Regions from separate parts of the Shewanella sp. HL-SH2 genome, predicted to be linked through region 2. Evidence: riboswitches for the same ligand, from Rfam matches in the RefSeq annotation. Region 2 holds a riboswitch; the other holds the start of a gene.
The links. A riboswitch is a leader RNA that binds a small molecule or an ion and turns the genes downstream of it on or off. The one in region 2 is predicted to bind thiamine pyrophosphate.

Region 1: linked by a shared signal. The riboswitch ahead of ACRWP9_RS14355 (TonB-dependent receptor) and the one ahead of thiC (phosphomethylpyrimidine synthase ThiC) in region 2 are both predicted to bind thiamine pyrophosphate.

Annotation. Positions count from the first base shown of each region.
Region 1 is NZ_CP195035.1:3,290,817-3,300,916, forward strand. It holds gene pnuC (nicotinamide riboside transporter PnuC) at 1-485, opposite strand, end outside; gene ACRWP9_RS14350 (hypothetical protein) at 491-751, opposite strand; gene ACRWP9_RS14355 (TonB-dependent receptor) at 867-3,068, opposite strand; TPP riboswitch at 3,128-3,252, opposite strand; gene ACRWP9_RS14360 (YcfL family protein) at 3,394-3,789, opposite strand; gene ACRWP9_RS14365 (PaaI family thioesterase) at 3,812-4,300, opposite strand; gene ACRWP9_RS14370 (PaaI family thioesterase) at 4,293-4,805, opposite strand; gene hinT (purine nucleoside phosphoramidase) at 4,805-5,158, opposite strand; gene ACRWP9_RS14380 (M61 family metallopeptidase) at 5,334-7,097, shown strand; gene ACRWP9_RS14385 (LuxR C-terminal-related transcriptional regulator) at 7,229-7,861, opposite strand; gene ACRWP9_RS14390 (protein kinase domain-containing protein) at 8,122-9,993, opposite strand.
Region 2 is NZ_CP195035.1:2,988,070-2,998,169, forward strand. It holds gene ACRWP9_RS13015 (thiazole synthase) at 1-181, opposite strand, end outside; gene thiS (sulfur carrier protein ThiS) at 183-386, opposite strand; gene ACRWP9_RS13025 (HesA/MoeB/ThiF family protein) at 481-1,296, opposite strand; gene ACRWP9_RS13030 (bifunctional hydroxymethylpyrimidine kinase/phosphomethylpyrimidine kinase) at 1,293-3,398, opposite strand; gene thiC (phosphomethylpyrimidine synthase ThiC) at 3,398-5,389, opposite strand; TPP riboswitch at 5,579-5,678, opposite strand; gene kdnA (8-amino-3,8-dideoxy-alpha-D-manno-octulosonate transaminase KdnA) at 5,880-7,064, shown strand; gene kdnB (3-deoxy-alpha-D-manno-octulosonate 8-oxidase KdnB) at 7,140-8,210, shown strand; gene kdsB (8-amino-3,8-dideoxy-manno-octulosonate cytidylyltransferase KdsB) at 8,282-9,019, shown strand; gene ACRWP9_RS13055 (DUF2897 family protein) at 9,040-9,297, shown strand; gene ACRWP9_RS13060 (acyl-CoA thioesterase) at 9,558-9,956, shown strand; gene ACRWP9_RS13065 (YkgJ family cysteine cluster protein) at 10,060-10,100, opposite strand, start outside.

The sequences.
Region 1 (10,100 bases), 300 kb from region 2:
TTTTCAAGCACCTTTTGAGCCACTAAAAAAGTGGTCATTACGGCAAAGCAGGTAGTGGCAGAATCTAGATAAGGAAATGATGCTTGGGTGTAGGTTGCCATAAGGTAACCCACTATAATTGATATTATTGATGTCACAGTAATCAACATGAAATGCGTATTAAGCGACCAACTAACAATGGCCGAGCCACTGTCATTAATAGCATGCTCCGGGCTATTACTCGGCTGCTGCATCCACATCCAATAACCGTAAACAGCCATCGCCATATAATAAATATTAAGCACTGACTCCATTAACAAAGACACTTTCCAGAAAAGTACCGTATAAATTGCCGTGCTGATAAACGCCGCTGCCCAGCACCAAATATTGGTGCGCATGGCTAATGCTAGGTACACCACGGCTAAAATGACTGCAACGGCCTCCCAGGCGGTCATCACACTCATTTCATTGAAGGCCTGGCTTATTGTTTGGCTAAATTCAAACATAAACATTACTCACTGTGGGCTAAATTAAGTTCACCACCAATAAACTTACATACAAATACCGCCTTGCCCCACTTAACATGTGCCGCTTGCATTTCAATCGCAAGCATCGACATAACATCCCCATACTCTCCACATATCTGTGTTGCCATAGCATTAGTTACTCGCTCAATATTGCTATAGCTGTCAACACGGCCTATAAACCACTTAATAGGGTCTAGGTAATTTTCATTAAATGGATACATGCTAATTTCTGCAGTTAATTTCATTATTGCCCCTCAAATAGTATTTTGCGGCGCCAGGAAATACCAAACCGTCGCAATGGTTAAGCTCATTTAACAACGTCCAATATCAACATATGATGCAAATGAGCTTCACGAAAAATTACATAAATTTATAGTCGAAAGTTACGCCAATTTGACGTGGGTCACCGTAACGAATGTATTGCTTATCAGCCCAATCTGTATCGGGTTCGTTACCAAAGTAGAATCCACGTACGCCATAGTTTTCATCAAACACATTACGACCCCACAAATAGGCCGACCAGGTTGGTGTTTCATAACCTAGGCGAGTATTGACTATGTTATAAGCGTCAGATTGAGAGTCATTGCTGTCTGAATAATAGAAGTCACTTTTACCACTAGTATTAATATTGGCAAACCAACCGGAGTCAGCAAGATAAGTCACACCAGCACTGTAAGTAAAGTTGGGAGAGTGAGCTAATTCGCGTCCAGATAAATCAACAATAGTCCCATTTTTATCCTGGTAGCTATAATCGCCATATTCTGTTTCTAACCAGCCAACACTACCGTACATTTGCAGATTTTCAGTCGCGTACCAATTCAAGTCAAGTTCGGCGCCGTAGTTACTTGAGCTGCCTGCATTTTCAGTGAATAACACAAAGCGTTGTGGATTTTCAGGATCTTGTAATGATGCTGCAACTTGTTGATCTTCTCTGTCCATAAAGAAAAGCGCAAAGTTAGTATCAATTGCCCCCGCTAACCACACAGACTTAAGACCCAACTCGTAGTTATATAAAATTTCAGTATCGAATTGTTTTTTATCAGCCAACTCTGCCGGTAAAGTCATGTTAAAACCACCCGCCTTGTAGCCACGCGCGACTTTCGCATAAGCATTGTGTGCAGCATTAAGCGATTTAGACAAGGCTATATGGCCGCCCCACATGTCTTCAGAAGGCTTGAAATTGTCATTATTAGTATCAGAGTACTCACTGTTGCGACGCTCAAGGCGCAATCCGCTAGACAGTAAGTAATCGTCACCTAAATGACTGTCAAGTTGCGCAAACACCGCGAAATTAGATGCATCATAGCTTGATTGCAGTACTTCATCTGGCCAGGTGTTATATTCAGAATATAAATCATTGTCTTCTTGAAGGTTCATGGCATACACGCCAACTAACCAGTCAGTTGAGTCATTAAAAATACGACTTGCCTGGTTTGATGTGAAGCGAAACTCCTGCGATACAGTGTTACGATCGCCCTTTTTGTTCCAGGTATAATCGTAAACACAAGGTGCTGAGCCGGTGACATTCCAGTTATCATCATATTCATTACAGGTTTTACTGCTCCAATAAGCAGGATTAGCCCAGTCACCGTCGTATCCATGTTGATGATCAGTTTGTGCAAATGAGGTTAATGACGTTAATTCAAAATATTTAGCGCCTGTGAACGACAGTTTTAGCCCTGCGCCAGTGGTTTTTTGATTATCAATACCCGGTTGATCAGTTAGGGTATCAAAACCATTATTATCCAATGTCCATGCATCATAACCGTTGTTATAGTTGGCGTGTAACAAGGTTAAGTCTGCCTGTACATCATCGGTGGCATACCAACGTAATTTTGCTCGGGTGGTCAATTCATCACGTTGATTAGTATCATCACGGCCTAAATAGCTGTTGTTTCTATAACCATTCTGATCATGCTTTTCAAGCGAGACTCGATAAAGTAGCTTTCCTGAATCCGTGATAGGACCAGAGCTAAAACCTGAAAAAGTTTGCAGATTATCATCACCTAAACTGACTTTGGCGCCATTTTCAAAAGTGTCTGTTGGGTCATTACTTTTAAGATAGATCAAACCCGCTAATGCATTGGCGCCGTATTGTGTGCCTTGTGGACCACGTAATACTTCAACCTGTTGCATATCGTACATGCTTGACACCATGCCAAGACCTGACAAATCGATATCATCAACAATAAAACCAACCGATGAGTTAGGCGCGCCTTGATATTGCTCTTGTTCGCCAATTCCGCGTATTTGGAAGTATTTTGGGCGTGAGCTACCACCCGACCAGTTAAAGTTAGCAATAGAGTTTAATACATCTTCAAAATGCTGCGCGCCTTCATCTTCTAATTGCTGGGCATCGATAACCGTGACACTTGAAGGCATTTTATCAAGACTGATATTGCTGAAATCTGCATTTACGACAATCACTTCCATCTTTTCAGATTCAGGTGCGATACGCTCAATAGATTCAGTTGCGGCAAGACCATTGGTTGCATAAAGTGCCGTAAGAACAGCTAATGCGAGTGATGATTTTGCTGGGAAGATATTTTTTACAGGAAGCATAGGACCTCAAATATTAAGTTTGAGATCCGGCAAGTAGCGATAAAGAAGTGCACATCCATGAGATCGAAGTGGCCCATTCCTACGCCGGTATTAGCCGGATCAGGTTCTAAGGGTTCATCATTTGATATCTCAGTTTTCCAATTAAATATAAAATTTAACCAGTAAAACACCCCTTGGCGGAGGGGATTATATCTTAAATTTAGCTCGCTAGCAGGCAAAACTAATACTTTTTTCTGACTAAAAATAAAGCCAGTAAATGCTGGCTTAAAAAACGTGGTTTTTTACTCATCTTAAAAGCTAAACACCTGTTTAGATAAGTTATCGGTTAATTTGAAAATGCCTGGCGAATATACACTTCAAACCGAGTGGCTGTGGCATTAGGGGCAACCGCATTAACTTGCATTTGTTGTTTGCCGTGTAGCTTAAATGATTTCCAGCTAGTGGCTTCATCTTCAATGGTAAAACCACTGGCATCAAACCAGGTGAATTTATACTGTAGGCGTAAATCTGTTGCCACTAAACTATTGATTTGTGCCGCTGCTTGAATTAAATCTGCGCTCTGGCGCTCATTCACATTAGTCACTGACACTTGTCGGCCAAAAGTACTGTTATCGACTCGTACTTCGCCTTGTGAATTAACTGAAATACCCGCTGTATGATTAGCGCAGGCTGACAATAATAAACTTACAGATAATACGAAGTAACCCGTTAACTTTTTGATATTCATTGCAAAGCCTCTTCATTTATTCAATCAAAAAATGTGCTCTAGCAGTGGCAATTAACTGCTTTCTATTGGTTTGCCAACAATTAATACTCACATTCGCCACTCTACGTCCCTGGCGAGTAATTTTACATTCTGCAAAGGTATCTTGATGTAAACCTGCGCGTAAATAGTCAATGGAGAAATCGACAATTTTAGGCACCTTCTTGGCTTGCATAAACACCATTAATTGCACAATTGCCGACATTTCCATAAAACCTGCTATTACCCCACCGTGTATAGCGGGCAATATAGGGTTACCTATATTGTCATCCTTAGCGGGTAATTTAAACACCATTTCGTCGCCAAATCGTTCTACCGACATACCAATAAATTGTGAATACGGCACTTTAGCCAGCAAATAACTGTAGTCATTCAGTTCAATCGCACGTTTTACCACATCTCTCACATCCAGTGAGGCTGAAGAGTCTGGCATATCGGCTTTGTTTGCTAAGGTTTTAGATTCAGTCATGTTTGGCCTCCGGTAAATTGCCCATTAATGCCTGGCGAAACTCTTCGCCGACCATTTCAGGACTGATACGCATAAAGGTGCCAACGGCATGGGCAATAGGCTCATCTATGCTGTCCTGATAAGCGATTGCACGGGTAAAGGCTACGCTAGAGGATAATCGATAACATTCAGCAAACGCATACACAGCTTTGTGCGGTTCAGCCGGTTTCATATAATCGACACGTAGATCTAATGTGGGTGATATTTCTAAGGTTTGATATTTTTTTAGAATTGCACACACTACCGCAGTACCGCAGGTTGTATCAATCAATGTGGTGATCACGCCGCCATGAATAACACCTGTATCTGGATAACCGATAATATCTTGACTGTAAGGTAGTTCAATAAGTACATGGTGTTCGCTGGCTTCTTTAACCGACAAGCCTAATCGACGACACTGGGCTAATTGATTAACAAATCGGGTTGCCACTTCCGTTAACGGGAAAAAATCAGAATTAATTTTCATTAGCCGTGGCTCAACATAGGTCCAAGCGGCTTACCACCTAATAAATGCAGATGAATATGATACACCTCCTGGCCACCATGTTTATTGCAGTTCATGATTAACCGATAACCATCTTCGGCAATGCCTGCTTCATCGGCAAGCTTGGCCGCGACAGTCATCATCCGACCCAAAGCTAACTCATCAGACGCTTTAACATCATTTGCAGTCGCTATTAGATGGTTAGGAATAATCAAAATATGCGTCGGTGCTTGCGGTGAAATATCACGAAATGCAGTAACCAAATCGTCTTGATAAAGAATATCAGCAGGAATTTCACGACGAATAATTTTGCTAAAAATGGTTTCTTCAGCCATTTAATTGTCCTTTTTGCGGTAGCCATGTTGAATGACAAAATGTGGATAGGCTTAAGTTTATAGTATTTTTCAATAAATATAACCGCTAATGATGCTTTTTCATTGTAGTCGTTTGCGTAAACCCGGCAATTTTGGCAGCATGGGTTCATTATCGTTTCTAGCGACTGGACCTTTTATGCATCATCACATTCATGCCATCGATCCCAAAGCCCATTTATTTGCCGTAACCGCCACATTGAATAATGCTCAGCCGCATCAAATATTCAGCTTACCAGCCTGGTTACCGGGCAGTTATATGATCCGTGACTTTGCTAAGAACATCATCGACATTCAATTTTTTGATGAAAATGATGCGCCGATTGCCTTTACGCAACTCGATAAACAAACATGGCAAGTGGATAATCAATCAACCACGATTACCTTGCGTTATCAAATTTATGCCTGGGACTTATCGGTGCGTACAGCTCACCTTGATACTAATCATGGCTTTTTTAATGGTAGTTCAGTTTTTCTCGCTGCCAATGGATTAGAGCATCACCCTCAACAGGTTACGATAGCGCCACCAGCATTGAATGACTTAGCCCAATGGAAAGTGGCGACCAGCATGACACGCGCAGCGGGTGAACAATTTGGTTTTGGCGAGTTTACCGCTGAAAATTACCAGGACTTAATTGATCATCCGGTTGAAATGGGCGACTTAACTATTGATACTTTTGTCGCAGCAGGCGTACCACACGATATTGTGTTAAGTGGAAAGCATCGCGCTAATATGGCCCGTTTAAAGCAAGACTTAAAAGCAATTTGCGAATACCAAATTCACTTTTTTGACAGCCCTGCTCCGTTTGAACGCTATGTGTTTATGACCACGGTATTAGATAATGGCTTTGGTGGTTTAGAGCATAAAGCCTCTACTGCCTTAATGTGTTCACGCAATGATTTACCTAAAAGTGAACAAGGTGAAGTCGAAACAGGCTATCGCACCTATTTATCCCTTTGTAGCCATGAATACTTCCATAGCTGGAATGTAAAACGCATTAAACCGGCAAAGTTTACCCCGTTTGATTTATCCCAAGAAAGCTACACTGAGCAATTATGGGCTTATGAAGGTATTACCTCTTACTTTGATGACTTAATCACTTATCGCAGTGGCTGTATCGATCAAGAAAGCTATTTAACCTTATTAAGTGAAACCATGACTCGGGTTTATCGTGGCCAAGGCCGCTTTAAACAAAGTTTAGCTTCATCAAGCTTTAATGCGTGGACAAAGTTTTATAAACAAGATGAAAATGCCGCCAATGCTATTGTCAGTTATTACACTAAAGGGGCGCTATTTGCGTTACTGTTAGACTTAACCTTAAGACTTGAAACCCAGGGCAGTAAAAGCCTGGACGATGTGATGCGCATTTTATGGCAAGAGTATGGTTTAACCGAAAAAGGCACCGATAACAAAAGCCATCAACGCATTGTTGAATCATTATTAAAGCGTAATTGTGATGATCTTTTCAGCTTTTTATACAACACAGATGATCTGCCATTAGCTGATTTACTCGCTAAAGTGGGCGTTGAAATGAGCCTGCGAAGCAGTGAAGGCAGCAGTGATACTGGCGGCAGCAAAGCTAAGGGCTTTAAAATTGGATTTGGTGCCCGTGTTAAAGCGGAAAGTTTAGGCTTAAAAATACTTACCGTAACCCAGGATAGTCCAGCTCATCAGGCAGGTTTAAGTGCTGGCGACTTATTAATAGCCGCTGATAATTTACAAGTAAATGGTCAATTTGAGCAACAACTGCAACACTACCCTATTAATGAGTCGATTAAACTACATTGGTTTAGACGCGATGAATTAATGCAAGGTGACTTAATAATTCAAGCTGCTGTAAAAGATACTGTGATGCTAAAGATTAAAGATAAAAATTTAGTCAAACTATGGTTATCTCAATAGATAAAATAACTTAGTACTTAAATATTAGCGCCTACTGATTAAAAAAAAGTGCTTAAGCTTAGCCCTAGAAGGTATCGTATTGTATGCGATATCTTCTAAGCTAATTAAGTCCGTCATTAGTCAAGTGGTCCCTAAACCATCACCTCATGAACATGAGTTTGAGCCCATGCAATTGCTTGACCGCGGCTTGATACCCCAATTTTTCTAAATGCGCGGTACAAATGGGTCTTAATAGTTGATTCACTGACAAATAATTTATTGGCTATATCAAGGTTAGTATTACCAGATAATAATGCCTGTAATACTTCACGCTCTCTGATGGTGAGGTTATCAATATCATTTTCATTGTCTACATTGTCGGAATCAACACGTAAATCAGCAGGAATAACACTTTGGCCTTTTAAAATACTTTCAAGCCCTTTACCTAAATTGGTTAATGTTGCATCAGTATAGAAAACGCCTAATGTAGTCTTAGGGTTTATTAAAAATCTTGCATCAACTTGCTTAGGAAAATTGATAAACACGGTTTTCGTTTCAGTTAACTCCCGTTCAATCACTCGTTGTAATTGGTAAGTTTGTTGTAAATCTATAGTCGACAAATCAAAAACAACTAAACTGCATTTCTGCACCGCAAGAAAATCGGCCATGTTACCTGGCTGTGCACAGGTTAATTTAACTAAAAACTCTTGTGGCCATCTTACTGTCAATAAATCCATTAATAAATGCGAGCGTGATACCAGCATCCAGTTGGCTACTTTAAACATTATTTAACTCTCCTTGTAAACTGATTAACATACAGTGCCGTTTCATCAGTCTAGATGAAACGCTAAAGCACTAAAGTAACAAATTAGTATTACATTAAATATTAGCCAAAAGAGTAGAGTTGTCACTTTTGTTTATATTTAAACATCTAACGCTATCAAAAAACCAACAAACTAAATCGTAAATTATTGATAAAGTTAAAAAAACAATAAATAACAGCTAGAACTATCATTAACTTAAATAGGTTCACCCCTCTTTATTACTATAAAAATTTGCTAAACAAAGACGCAAGCAATGACAGAAACAGCATAATTGATACTATTTGCCAGAACTTGAGTGGATCTTTTTCGATAAAAGGTACCCTAGCTTTGGTAATTTTATGTATTTGAGGGGTATTTATTTGATGGATAAATTCACAGGTATCGGCTTGCCTAAAGCTGGGTTCAATACTCATGGCTTTTTTGAGGACCGAATCCATCCATTCTGGCACCATAGGATTCAATTTATGTACACTGACATAAGTTAGTTTTAAAAAATCATTTCGCTTGTGACATTTGCATAGCTGACCTTTAAACGGCAATTCACCGGCAAGCATTTCAAAGGTGATTACCGCTAACGAAAACAAGTCTGCTCGGCCATCTGATTGGTAACCTAATATCACTTCTGGTGCTGTGTAATCTGCAGTACCCAAGATATTATCGCGCACTAATGGCGTGCTAATTTCAGCAATACCTTTAATAAAGCATGAGCCAAAATCGATAATTTTTACTCCACCCTGGCGGGTAATAAAGATATTATCTGGCTTTAAATCTTGATGTAATGTCTCACGTCGATGAAAGGCTCTAATGCCAAGTTCCATCTGCTTAACCAGCCGCAACACTTCTTCTACTGAGGCTTTTCTATGCTGTACTAACCACTGTGACAAACTCACACCATCTAAAAATTCGGTTAAATAGTACAGTGCGGATTTGGGTCTATTTTGTTCGGCTATTTTAACCACATAGTTATTATTGATGCGATTACCCACCCAGCTTTCTAGCATAAATCGCTCAATATAGGCGGCATCATCAAGGTAATTGACCGAAGGGGTTTTCATGCAAAAAGCTTTACCCTCGCTATTTATTACCCGATAAACCTGGCTGCGTTGCGACTGATGGATAATATGGGTCACTTGATATCCATCAAGTTTCATCCCTATATCCATTGGCGGTGGAAAAGGTTTGCTGGCCAGCCGTTGATAAACGTCATCGATTTCTTGATTGGGCAAACGGTCGATGTACAACAGCTGCGCACTGACATTATCTTTGCTTCCCGCGCTGAGTGCTTTTGCCATTAACTGGAGACAAAACTGCTCACATTGTTCATCTAATAATTGCGGGTGCAGGCTAATGTGTTTATTTAGGTATTGATTAATTTCATAGTCAGTGAGTACATCATGAATGCCGTCTGTGGTCAGTAAAAACACATCCCCAACCTGTAACGAAATGGCTTTATAGTCGACCTCTAACTTAACGTCCATCCCTAGTGCTCGGGTCAAATAATGCTGGGTCTCACTGACGCTGGTACTGTGATCGCGACTGAGTTTAACCAGCTCACCGGCTCGCAGTCGATACACTCGAGAATCTCCGACATGCAGCATATGAGCGGTACACGATTTGAATATCAGTGCAGAAAAGGTGCACACAAAACCTCGGCGAGCATCTCGATAATCTTGCCCTAACCCATATAACCAACGGTTTAATGCTGTTAGCACTTTATTACTTGAGGTTTGCACACTCCAGGTGTCAGGTGTGGAATAATAATCACTAATAAAATTACTGACACTGATGGCTGATGCCTGTGCGCCGCCTTCTGCGGTGCTTACGCCATCACTAATAACCGTGACAATACCTTTAGTGGTTAGCATTAATCCCGATGGAATACGGATGCCAATTGCATCTTCATTCGCCGCTTTAACGCCTTTTTCTGACGCTTGACCTACATGGATATGAAGTTGCTCGGTATCGGAACACATCAACACTGTATTATCTGGCTCTTGATTACTTGCTGTTGCTGATGTTTCTAATGTTACCAACACTTCTGATGGCGATACTAACGTCTGTTGCGTGGGTGGTTCAGCGCTTTGTTTGATCATATCGTCTTACCCGCACCTTATTTAAAGCCAAGCATTATAAAATTTATCGCGGCCGTTATTCTCATACTTGATTGGCTGGCGTGATTTACTAGCATGACAAAAACGAT
Region 2 (10,100 bases):
ATTGCTGTAACGGACTCAGTAAATCATCTAAGCCATTTTTAAAATCAATTCGCTTCATCGCTAGCGTCACTAACTGTGACTTTGACGCTTCTATAGAGGCCAACATAGTGGCCGAATTAGCAAACTTACCTGTACCAGTGAATAGGCGGGATTCAAATTGATGATCGGCTATCGTTAACATATTACCCTCCCGCTACGGCGGAAAAAAATTCAATTTGATCATTAGCTTGGCATTGATATTGATGCCACTCGCTGCGTGGAATGATTTGCTGATTAACCACCAGCGCGACACTTCTAGGCTCTATCTGTTTTAGCACTAGCACTTGGGCTAATGAGGTATTGGGCTGAAGATACTGTAGTTCTCCATTGATGTTGATTTCAATCATCACGGCACCTTAACTATTGTGTTTGTTACTGTTAGTGTTCAACAACCTTGCTCATCATTTAGGTCATCAACTTTTGCCATCACTGACAGATACGTTACTGGCAAACATGGCAATGCTTATCAATATTCATTTTGGCTTTTGACCAAGACAGCCTTTTAGCATCAAAACGATGTAAGACCCCGTACTCTATTGGTCGACCGATCATCTGGTTCATACCCGCTAACGCCTGCATCGATGCCATAACCCCAACTGCTGGGCCTAACACCCCTGCTTGGCTACAATTTTGGCTTAATATACTGTCGGACGGATAAACACAGTGATAACAACCGTGAGAGTTAATGCTTAATGCTTGCATCTCAGATGAATTTGACAGAGGTAAATAGGCGAACCATTGGCCTTGATCAGCAGAAATTGATGCACTGATCAGCGGCATTTTATATTCAATCGCGATCCGATTAACTAATTGCCGGGTAGTAAAATTGTCGCTGCAATCAAACAATACGGCTGATGAAAGGCCGCTAACTAATGAACATTTGGGGACAAGGCTGTCAAATAATTCCTGATAGTTACCAGGATTAATAAACACCTGATGGGCGCTTAAATCACAAACCACATTCCTTTGATGTAATTTTTTCATAGCAATACTGGCTTTATTATTCCCTATATCATTAGCATCAAAAAATATTTGCCGAGGCAGGTTAGACAACTCGACATCATCACCGTCAATTAGATGAATTATACTCACCCCAGATGCGGCTAAGTATTGCGCCACCAGCTGCCCTAAACCTCCAACGCCGACGATAATAGCGGTGGCATTCATCAAAGCTAACTGGCCTTTTTCTGACACATCAGTTAGTAGCATTTGTTTGGAGTACTGAATGTATTCATGATCATTTAAGCTAGTTTTCATATGCCCTCCAAATGCGTTTGGCTAGCGGTAATATCACTATCTTGGTATTGGGCGTGCTCATTAGGCTGAGTTGGCGAAGTCGATTTAGATTTAGATTTAGATTGAAATTGAGAACTAGATTCCGTTTGCTGTGTTGGTTCTGTTTGAAATGACGACTCGGTTAACTGTTGCCATTGCTCACTCAAGTTTTTATAGGCAACAACCGCATCTTTGGCCTGAGTTATTGCCCGCACCACTGCAACATCCTCTACACCAGTTTCGGCAACCTCTTTTAAGCAATCACCATCAATTCCCCCAATAGCAACAGTGGGATAATGACCATTTAGTAACGACACATAACAGGCTAGTTTTGTTAACCCCTGTGGCTTGGATGGCATCTGTTTAGTCGTGGTCGCGAATATATGCCCTAGGGCGATATAGGATGGTTTTAACTGAGTCGCGAGTAGTATTTCAAAGTAACTATGGCTAGATAACCCAAGCGCGATATTATTTGCTGCAAGGGCCGATAAATCTGCAACTAAGGCATCTTCTTGACCTAAATGTACCCCAAATGCACCGTGCTTAAGTGCAAGTTGCCAGTGATCATTAATAAACAATTGGGCATTAAAGTCTCGACCTAGCTGAATAGCACGTTGTATTTGTTGTTCTAACTCCTGTTGTTCTGACTGGTGTTGATCTAACAGGTATTTAGCGGCAATAGGCGGCTCTGACGCCTTCGGCTCTGAAATTAACTGCCCTGAACCGTATTTCGCTAACCACATCGCTTTGTGCTGTTCATCAACAAAACTGTGCACCTTGTCATAGGACGCTACTTGCATATCATTCACATCTTGCTTAATACGCAGTTGCACTGTTTTACAGCCCACTTTCAATAGCTTCTCTAACATATCTACCGATGACACCACAGGATAAATACCTAATGGTGTCGACAGTTTTGTGAAATTAATAGTAGCTGTTCTTAATAGCGAGTTATTAACTTGTTGTTCAATAACAAGGGACGGTTTTACAGCAAAGGTAACCTCCTTTGGCGCGGTATCGGTAGCTTTAACATCTGCTACTAACTGTACAATATGTGGCATTAACTCAAGCAATGTTGGCCAACCGGTTCTGGCTAAACATCCAGGCCCTTGACCAAGCTTAATACCGTGTTTAAGACCGTTAGTGACATAGGCTTTAGCCAATACTATGGCATCGTGCAGCACAAAATCCTGTGCGATAAAACTGGCCATTGCAGATGACAAGGTGCAGCCACTGCCATGGTTGTTTACGGTATCAACGCGATCTGAGCTTAATATAAACACGCTGTTGTTATGCTCGGCGCTGCCACCTTCAACATGATGACAAATATAAACATCATGGGCTTTGTCAGCTTGCCATGGCGCATCGCCACCTTTGGCGACAACAGCACACTCAAAATAATCACTCACCCGCTTGGCCATATTAACCATGCAATCAAGCGTCATATTTTGTGTATCAGTTAACTTATGCTGACTGCCACTATCATCTGCCACGTTAGCTTTTGATACTTTAGTCTCTGTCGCATTAGTGTGTATTGCATTAGTTTCAGTCGCGCTAGCATTTATCGCTTCAACAAGGCTGATTAACTCCATCTGATTTGGGGTGATCATATTAATCACTCCTTTAAATGGACTAAAATCTAGCCTGTGCTGATTAAGCTTATCACCGCTGCTGGCCACCATAACAGGGTCGAGGATCACTGCTATGCTTGCCCTACCATCGAGCTCGTTATTCGTACTAGTGCTAAAATTTCGCAACCAATTAGCCAGCTGATTAAGCTGATATTGATTAGCAAGCAAACCAATTTTAATTGCTTTAGGCGGCATGTCGGTGACTAACGTATTGAGCTGTGCCAGTAACATTTTTTCTGACACAGCCTCAACTAAACTTACCTTTACCGAGTTTTGGGCTGTAAGCGTGGTGATGACACTGCAACCATGGCATTGCAAGTCAGCAATAGTGGCTAAGTCGGCTTGAATACCGGCTCCGCCACCACTGTCTGATCCTGCAATAGTCCACACTATCGGCTTAAGCCCTGCTGACTTTTTAACAGCTGATTGGACAGATTGAATTACTGGCGCCATTACTCAGCAACCTCTGCCACCGATTTTTGATGATACAGATTTGAGCCTGTCGCTTTAAATTCCGCTGACTTTTGTGCCATTTTTGCAGCTATTGTGTCTTTTGACTGAGTAGGTAGCAGATCACCTTGTGCTTGATAGGATTGATAATCAGCTGGCGAAATCACTTCAACATTTTGCAGCGCTTGTTTTTCAAGGTTGGCGGCATATTCACGCACATCTTGAGTGATTTTCATCGAGCAAAATTTAGGGCCACACATGGAGCAAAAATGGGCGACTTTGGCCGACTCTTGCGGCAATGACTCATCGTGATAGGCTCTGGCTGTGTCAGGATCAAGCCCTAGGTTATATTGATCTTCCCATCTAAATTCAAAACGGGCTTTTGATAATGCGTTATCACGTACCTGTGCCCCCGGATGTCCTTTGGCGACATCAGCGGCATGCGCTGCTATCTTGTAAGCAATTAGCCCTTGTTTGACATCTTCTTTGTTCGGCAGACCTAAATGTTCCTTGGGTGTGACATAACACAGCATAGCGACGCCATACCAGGCCATCATTGCCGCACCTATGCCAGAGGTAAAATGATCATAACCCGGTGCAATATCAGTCGTTTGTGGTCCTAAGGTATAAAATGGCGCCTCATCACAAAGTGCTAGTTGTTTTTCCATATTGATTTTAATCAACTGCATTGGCACATGGCCAGGGCCTTCAATAATGGTTTGTACATCATATTCCCAGGCAATTTTAACCAGCTCGCCTAAGGTTTCTAATTCGGCAAATTGCGCCTCATCATTGGCATCGGCAATCGAGCCTGGACGCATACCATCACCGAGTGACAAGGACACGTCATAGGCGGCACAAATCTCACAAATATCTCGAAAGCGTTCATACAAAAAGCTTTCTTTATGATGACTTAAACACCACTTGGCCATAATAGAGCCACCACGAGACACCATGCCGGTTAAGCGTTTGGCTGTCATAGGCACATAGCGTAATAACACGCCAGCATGAATGGTAAAGTAATCTACGCCCTGCTCGGCTTGTTCAATCAAGGTATCTCTAAATACTTCCCAAGTAAGATCTTCTGCCACGCCGTTTACTTTCTCTAGCGCTTGATAAATGGGGACTGTGCCAATAGGAACAGGTGAATTACGAATTATCCATTCGCGGGTTTCGTGAATATATCTGCCAGTCGATAAATCCATTACCGTGTCAGCGCCCCAACGTGTCGACCACACCAACTTCTCAACTTCTTCTTCGATGGACGATGTCACCGCTGAGTTACCAATATTGGCGTTCACTTTAACCAAAAAGTTACGCCCAATAATCATAGGCTCTGACTCTGGATGATTAATATTAAGCGGAATAATAGCGCGTCCTCTCGCCACTTCACTGCGGACAAATTCAGGGGTAATTAACTCACCAATCACAGCACCAAAAGCTTCACCCTTAGCTTTTTTTGTTAGCACAGGATCGCTAACCTCTTGCCTTGCCATGTTTTCACGTATAGCAATGTATTCCATTTCAGGAGTAATAATCCCCTGGCGAGCGTAATGCATTTGCGTCACTCGCTTACCCACTTTAGCGCGGCGCGGTGGCACTAGCGCATCAAAGCGTAAATGGTCCAAACCATCGTCAGCTAAACGTTGTTGGGTAAAATGAGAGCTAGCACCATCAAGTGCTTCGGTATCATCACGTTCTTCAATCCAAGTTTGACGAAGCTTGGCTAAACCCAAGCGCACATTGATTTCAGCATTGGGATCAGAATACGCACCAGCACAATCGTAAACCTTTAACGGAGGATTTTGCTCTGTAAGGGGATTGGTGTCATCACCGCCCAAAATGGTATCGGTTTGATGAATTTGGCGCATGGCTACGTGTAAATCAGCACGGCTACCTTGCAGATAAATTTTCTCAGAATTGGGATGTTGTAATGGTTTTAAGTTATCAATAAAAGCTTGTGCGCTAGCACGGGTTTCGCGACGATTTGACATGAGCAACCTCGAATAAAATGAGAGAAAGTTGCTTGTCTGGAGGAAAGTGTGTTGAGAGCGAGCAATGTCGTTAACGCAATTCAAACAATGGTTAGACGCAATTGCTGTCAATAATCAAAAGAGGTAAACACGGGTAAAACTAAGTGGATATGGTAAAACCACTTAAGTTTTACGCATGAATAATCACCAAGGATTATTATGCTTGTTACCTACGCAGGTTTTAGCCTGATCAGGTTCAACGGATCCCGAATTAACGGTCTCAGCCTTAATGGCACTCCGACAAGATTCGATTAGTATAGCCAGAATTAAACCTCAATAACAAGATGTAATATCTGCATATGTTTTCAAGGTGATCTTTAACCTCCCAAGTTGAGCAATAAAGAAAAATGAATTATTTTTCAATAACTGTCGCAGTCTCCCCACTAACCTAGTTATAATTAGCGGGTTTATGTAAACGCAAAGATGCGTAGAATTTTAGGAGATAATTTCCATGCCAGGTTTTGAATTATTCGGTCCAGAAGAAAAGCAGGAAGTCGCTGACGTAATGGAGAACGGTTTTACCTTCCGTTACAACTTTGACCATATGCGTAATGATCGCTGGAAAACTCGCGACATGGAGCAATTACTCTGTGAGAAGATGAACGTTAAACACGCTCATCTTGTATCAAGTGGTACTGCTGCACTTCAAACGGCTATGGCTGCAGCGGGTGTTGGCGCAGGTGATGAAGTTATTGTACCGCCGTTTACTTTTGTGGCTTCTGTAGAAGCAGTATTTATGGCTGGTGCCATCCCCATTTTTGCTGAAATTGATGAAACCTTATGTTTATCGCCAGAAGGCATTGAAGCGGTAATCACTCCTCGCACTAAAGCCATTAACTTAGTCCACATGTGTGGTTCTATGGCTAAAATGGACGAAATTAAAGCGGTTTGTAAAAAGCATAACCTAGTGATACTAGAAGATGCATGCCAGGCCATAGGTGGTAGCTACAAAGGCCAAGCACTAGGCACTATCGGTGATGTCGGTTGTTACTCTTTTGATTCTGTTAAAACCATCACTTGTGGTGAAGGTGGTGCTATTGTCACCAACAATTCAGAAATCTACAACCACAGCCATATGTTCTCTGACCATGGACATGATCATGTCGGCAGTGACCGTGGCGCTGAAAGCCACCCAATTATGGGATTAAACTTCCGTATATCTGAAATGAATGCCGCGATGGGTTTAGCTCAATTACGTAAGTTAGATAAAATTATTGCGATTCAACGTAAAAACAAAAAAACCATTAAAGATGCAATGGCACAAATTCCAGAAGTGACTTTCCGTGAAATTCCTGATCCAGAAGGTGACTCAGCAGGTTTCTTAACCTTCTTTTTACCTACAGAAGAGCGCACTATTGAGATAAACAAAAAACTTGCAGCTAACAAGGTCGATGGTTGTTTTTACTGGTATATCAACAACTGGCATTACCTTAAAAATTGGAAACATATTCAGGAACTTAAAGCCCCTGCTGCGTTACCAATTATGTTAATTGCTGACCGCCCTGACTATACACAAATTAAAACACCAAAATCAGATGCCATTATGAGCCGTACGATTTCGATGTTAATTAAACTGTCTTGGACAGATGAGCAAATTGCAGAGCGTATTGAAAACATCAAACGTGCTTTTGCTTAAATAACTTATCTTCTATCACCTCATTTGAGGTGATAGTACTTTTTACAGTAAATATCTCAATTGGAGAGTGTTGTAATGAGTTTTAAAAATTTTAAATGTGTACCAAAAATGATTTTTGGTCGTGGTTCGTTCGTGCAATTGGACGTGGTATTAGAGCAAGAGCGCAAAGAAGCAGATGATTTTGTGGTATTTCTGGTTGACGACGTACACCAAGAAAAACCATTAGCAGGGCGAGTTCCCAACAAAAGCCAAGACTTAGTCATCTACGTTAACGTAGATGATGAGCCAACAACAGTTCAAGTTGATGAGTTAACCGCTCAAGTTAAAGCGTTTAACACTAAGCAACCAGTCAGTGTTGTTGGTTTAGGCGGCGGATCTACTATGGATTTAGCCAAAGCGGTATCGCTTATGCTGACTAACCCAGGTAGCTCATCTGAATACCAAGGTTGGGATCTAATTAAAAACCCTGCCATTCACCACATTGGTATTCCTACAGTATCCGGTACCGGCGCTGAAGCATCACGTACTGCGGTACTGTGTGGCCCAGTGCGTAAGTTAGGCTTAAATTCTGACTACACTGTGTTTGATCAAATCATTATGGATTCTGAGTTAATTGCAGGTGTTCCAACAGATCAATGGTTCTACACTGGTATGGATTGCTTCATTCACTGTGTTGAGTCTTTACAAGGGACTTACCTGAACGAATTTGCGAAGGCCTTCGCTGAAAAATCGATGGATTTATGCCGCCAAGTTTACCTAGACGATCATCCAGAAAAAGATGACAAGCTAATGATGGCCTCTTACATGGGCGGAATGAGCATTGCTTATAGCCAGGTGGGTGCATGTCATGCGGTGTCTTACGGTTTAGGCTATGTATTAGGCTACCATCACGGTATTGGTAACTGTTTAGCATTTGATGTGTTAGAAGAATTCTATCCAGAAGGTGTGAAAGAATTCCGTAAAATGATGGAAATTCACAACATCACTCTACCGAAAAACATCTGTAAAGACTTACCAGACGAAACTATTGCTAAGATGGTTGCGGTTACTAAGAGCATGGGCCCATTATGGGACAATGTTTACGGTAAAGGCTGGGAAGAAAAAGTTACCGATGAAATGCTGACTAAGCTGTTCCGTCGTATATAATACGTCTAAGTCATTTTGTCATAAGGGCTCAGATGAGCCCTTTTGTTTACCATTAAAATAGGTTTTTATTGATGAATGTTACTCTATTAATTCCAGCTCGTTATGGTTCAAGCCGTTTTCCTGGAAAGCCATTAGCGCCGATTAATGGTAAACCGATGATCCAACACGTTTACGAACGTGCCTCATTAGCCAGAGGATTAGACAATATTTACGTTGCCACAGATGATGTTCGCATTAAAGATGCCGTTGAAGGTTTTGGTGGTAAAGTGGTTATGACTAGCGCTGATGCCGCATCGGGTACCGATCGTATTAATGATGCTATCAGCCAGTTAGGCTTAGCCGATGATGATTTAGTGATTAACCTACAGGGCGATCAACCCTTAATCGACCCTATTTCGATTGAACAAATCATTAGCTTATTTGAACGCCATCCTGGTGAATTTGAAATGGCGACCTTAGGGTTTGAAATCACCGATAAGAAAGAATTAGACGACCCAATGCACGTAAAAATGGTGTTCGATAATGACTTCAACGCACTGTATTTCTCACGCGCACGCATTCCGTTCGGCCGTGACACTAACGACTACCCTGTCTACAAACACTTAGGTGTTTATGCTTACACCCGTCGTTTTGTTAATGCCTTTGCCCAATTACCACTAGGTAAGTTAGAAGACCTAGAAAAATTAGAGCAACTGCGTGCATTAGAATACGGCTATAAAATAAAAATCGCGATTAGCGCATTCGATTCACCAGAAGTCGATACCCCTGATGATATTCGTAAATGTGAATTACGCTTAGCGGTTGATTAACTAAACCTTGGAGCATCAGTATGGATTTATCAGGTTTTGAAGTGTGGATTATCATTGGTTTAGTGGTGGGTGTTATTGCCAGTAATTTAGCCGTATTAAAGTACAGCGCTAAATTTAAAATGCCACATTTAGGTGATCACAAAGATAAAAGCATTGCTCCAGGTGAAAGCGCAGATAAAAATGCCGATGAACATCAGAATGACAATACAGGCGCTAATGCTGGTATAAATAGTACTGATACAAGCAAAAAAGATAACCCATCAACAAAAGCAGATTAATGCTCACTGGCTGTTGTTAAATCTTTAAAACCAATGTTGTTACTTACATTTAAGGCTTCTCATTTTAATGAAATGAAGCCTTAAATGATTTTGAGTAATTGTTTTTAAATTAGGTTAATACCCTCTAAAAATTCAGTATTCAACCTTAGTTTCGCATAATCCTTAGGAGTAATATGCCCCTTACCGCCACTGATACCAGCTCAAACACAACCCATAAATCATGTACAACAACGACGACAAATTCACCTAAAGCAAACCTAATGTCAGACGAAATGCACGCCCGCATTGACCAGTCTGAAGCTCGCGTCATTAAAGCTATTTTTCCGTCTAACACCAATCATCACAACACTTTATTTGGTGGAGATGCATTAGCATGGATGGACGAAACCGCTTTCATTGCTGCGACCCGTTTTTGCAGAAAGTCTTTAGTTACTGTTAGCTCCGACAGAATTGATTTTAAAAAAGCCATTCCAGCAGGCAGTTTAGCCGAATTAGTCGCTAGGGTTATTCATGTGGGTAATACCTCGCTTAAAGTTGAAGTGAATATTTTCGTCGAAAATATGTATGACGACCATCGCGAACATGCGATTAGAGGTGTATTTACTTTTGTTGCTGTGGATGAACAACGCAATCCTACCAAGGTTTGGCCATTAAGCTAACGCACATAGCACATAGCACTCCAATAATAGAAACATCAACTGTATCAATGACCACAAGGATGTCGGTCAAGTTAACGTCAGCTATTTTCCAACCACATCACATTTACACTAATACCTGGCGGGTATTTTTGATGAAATGATGAA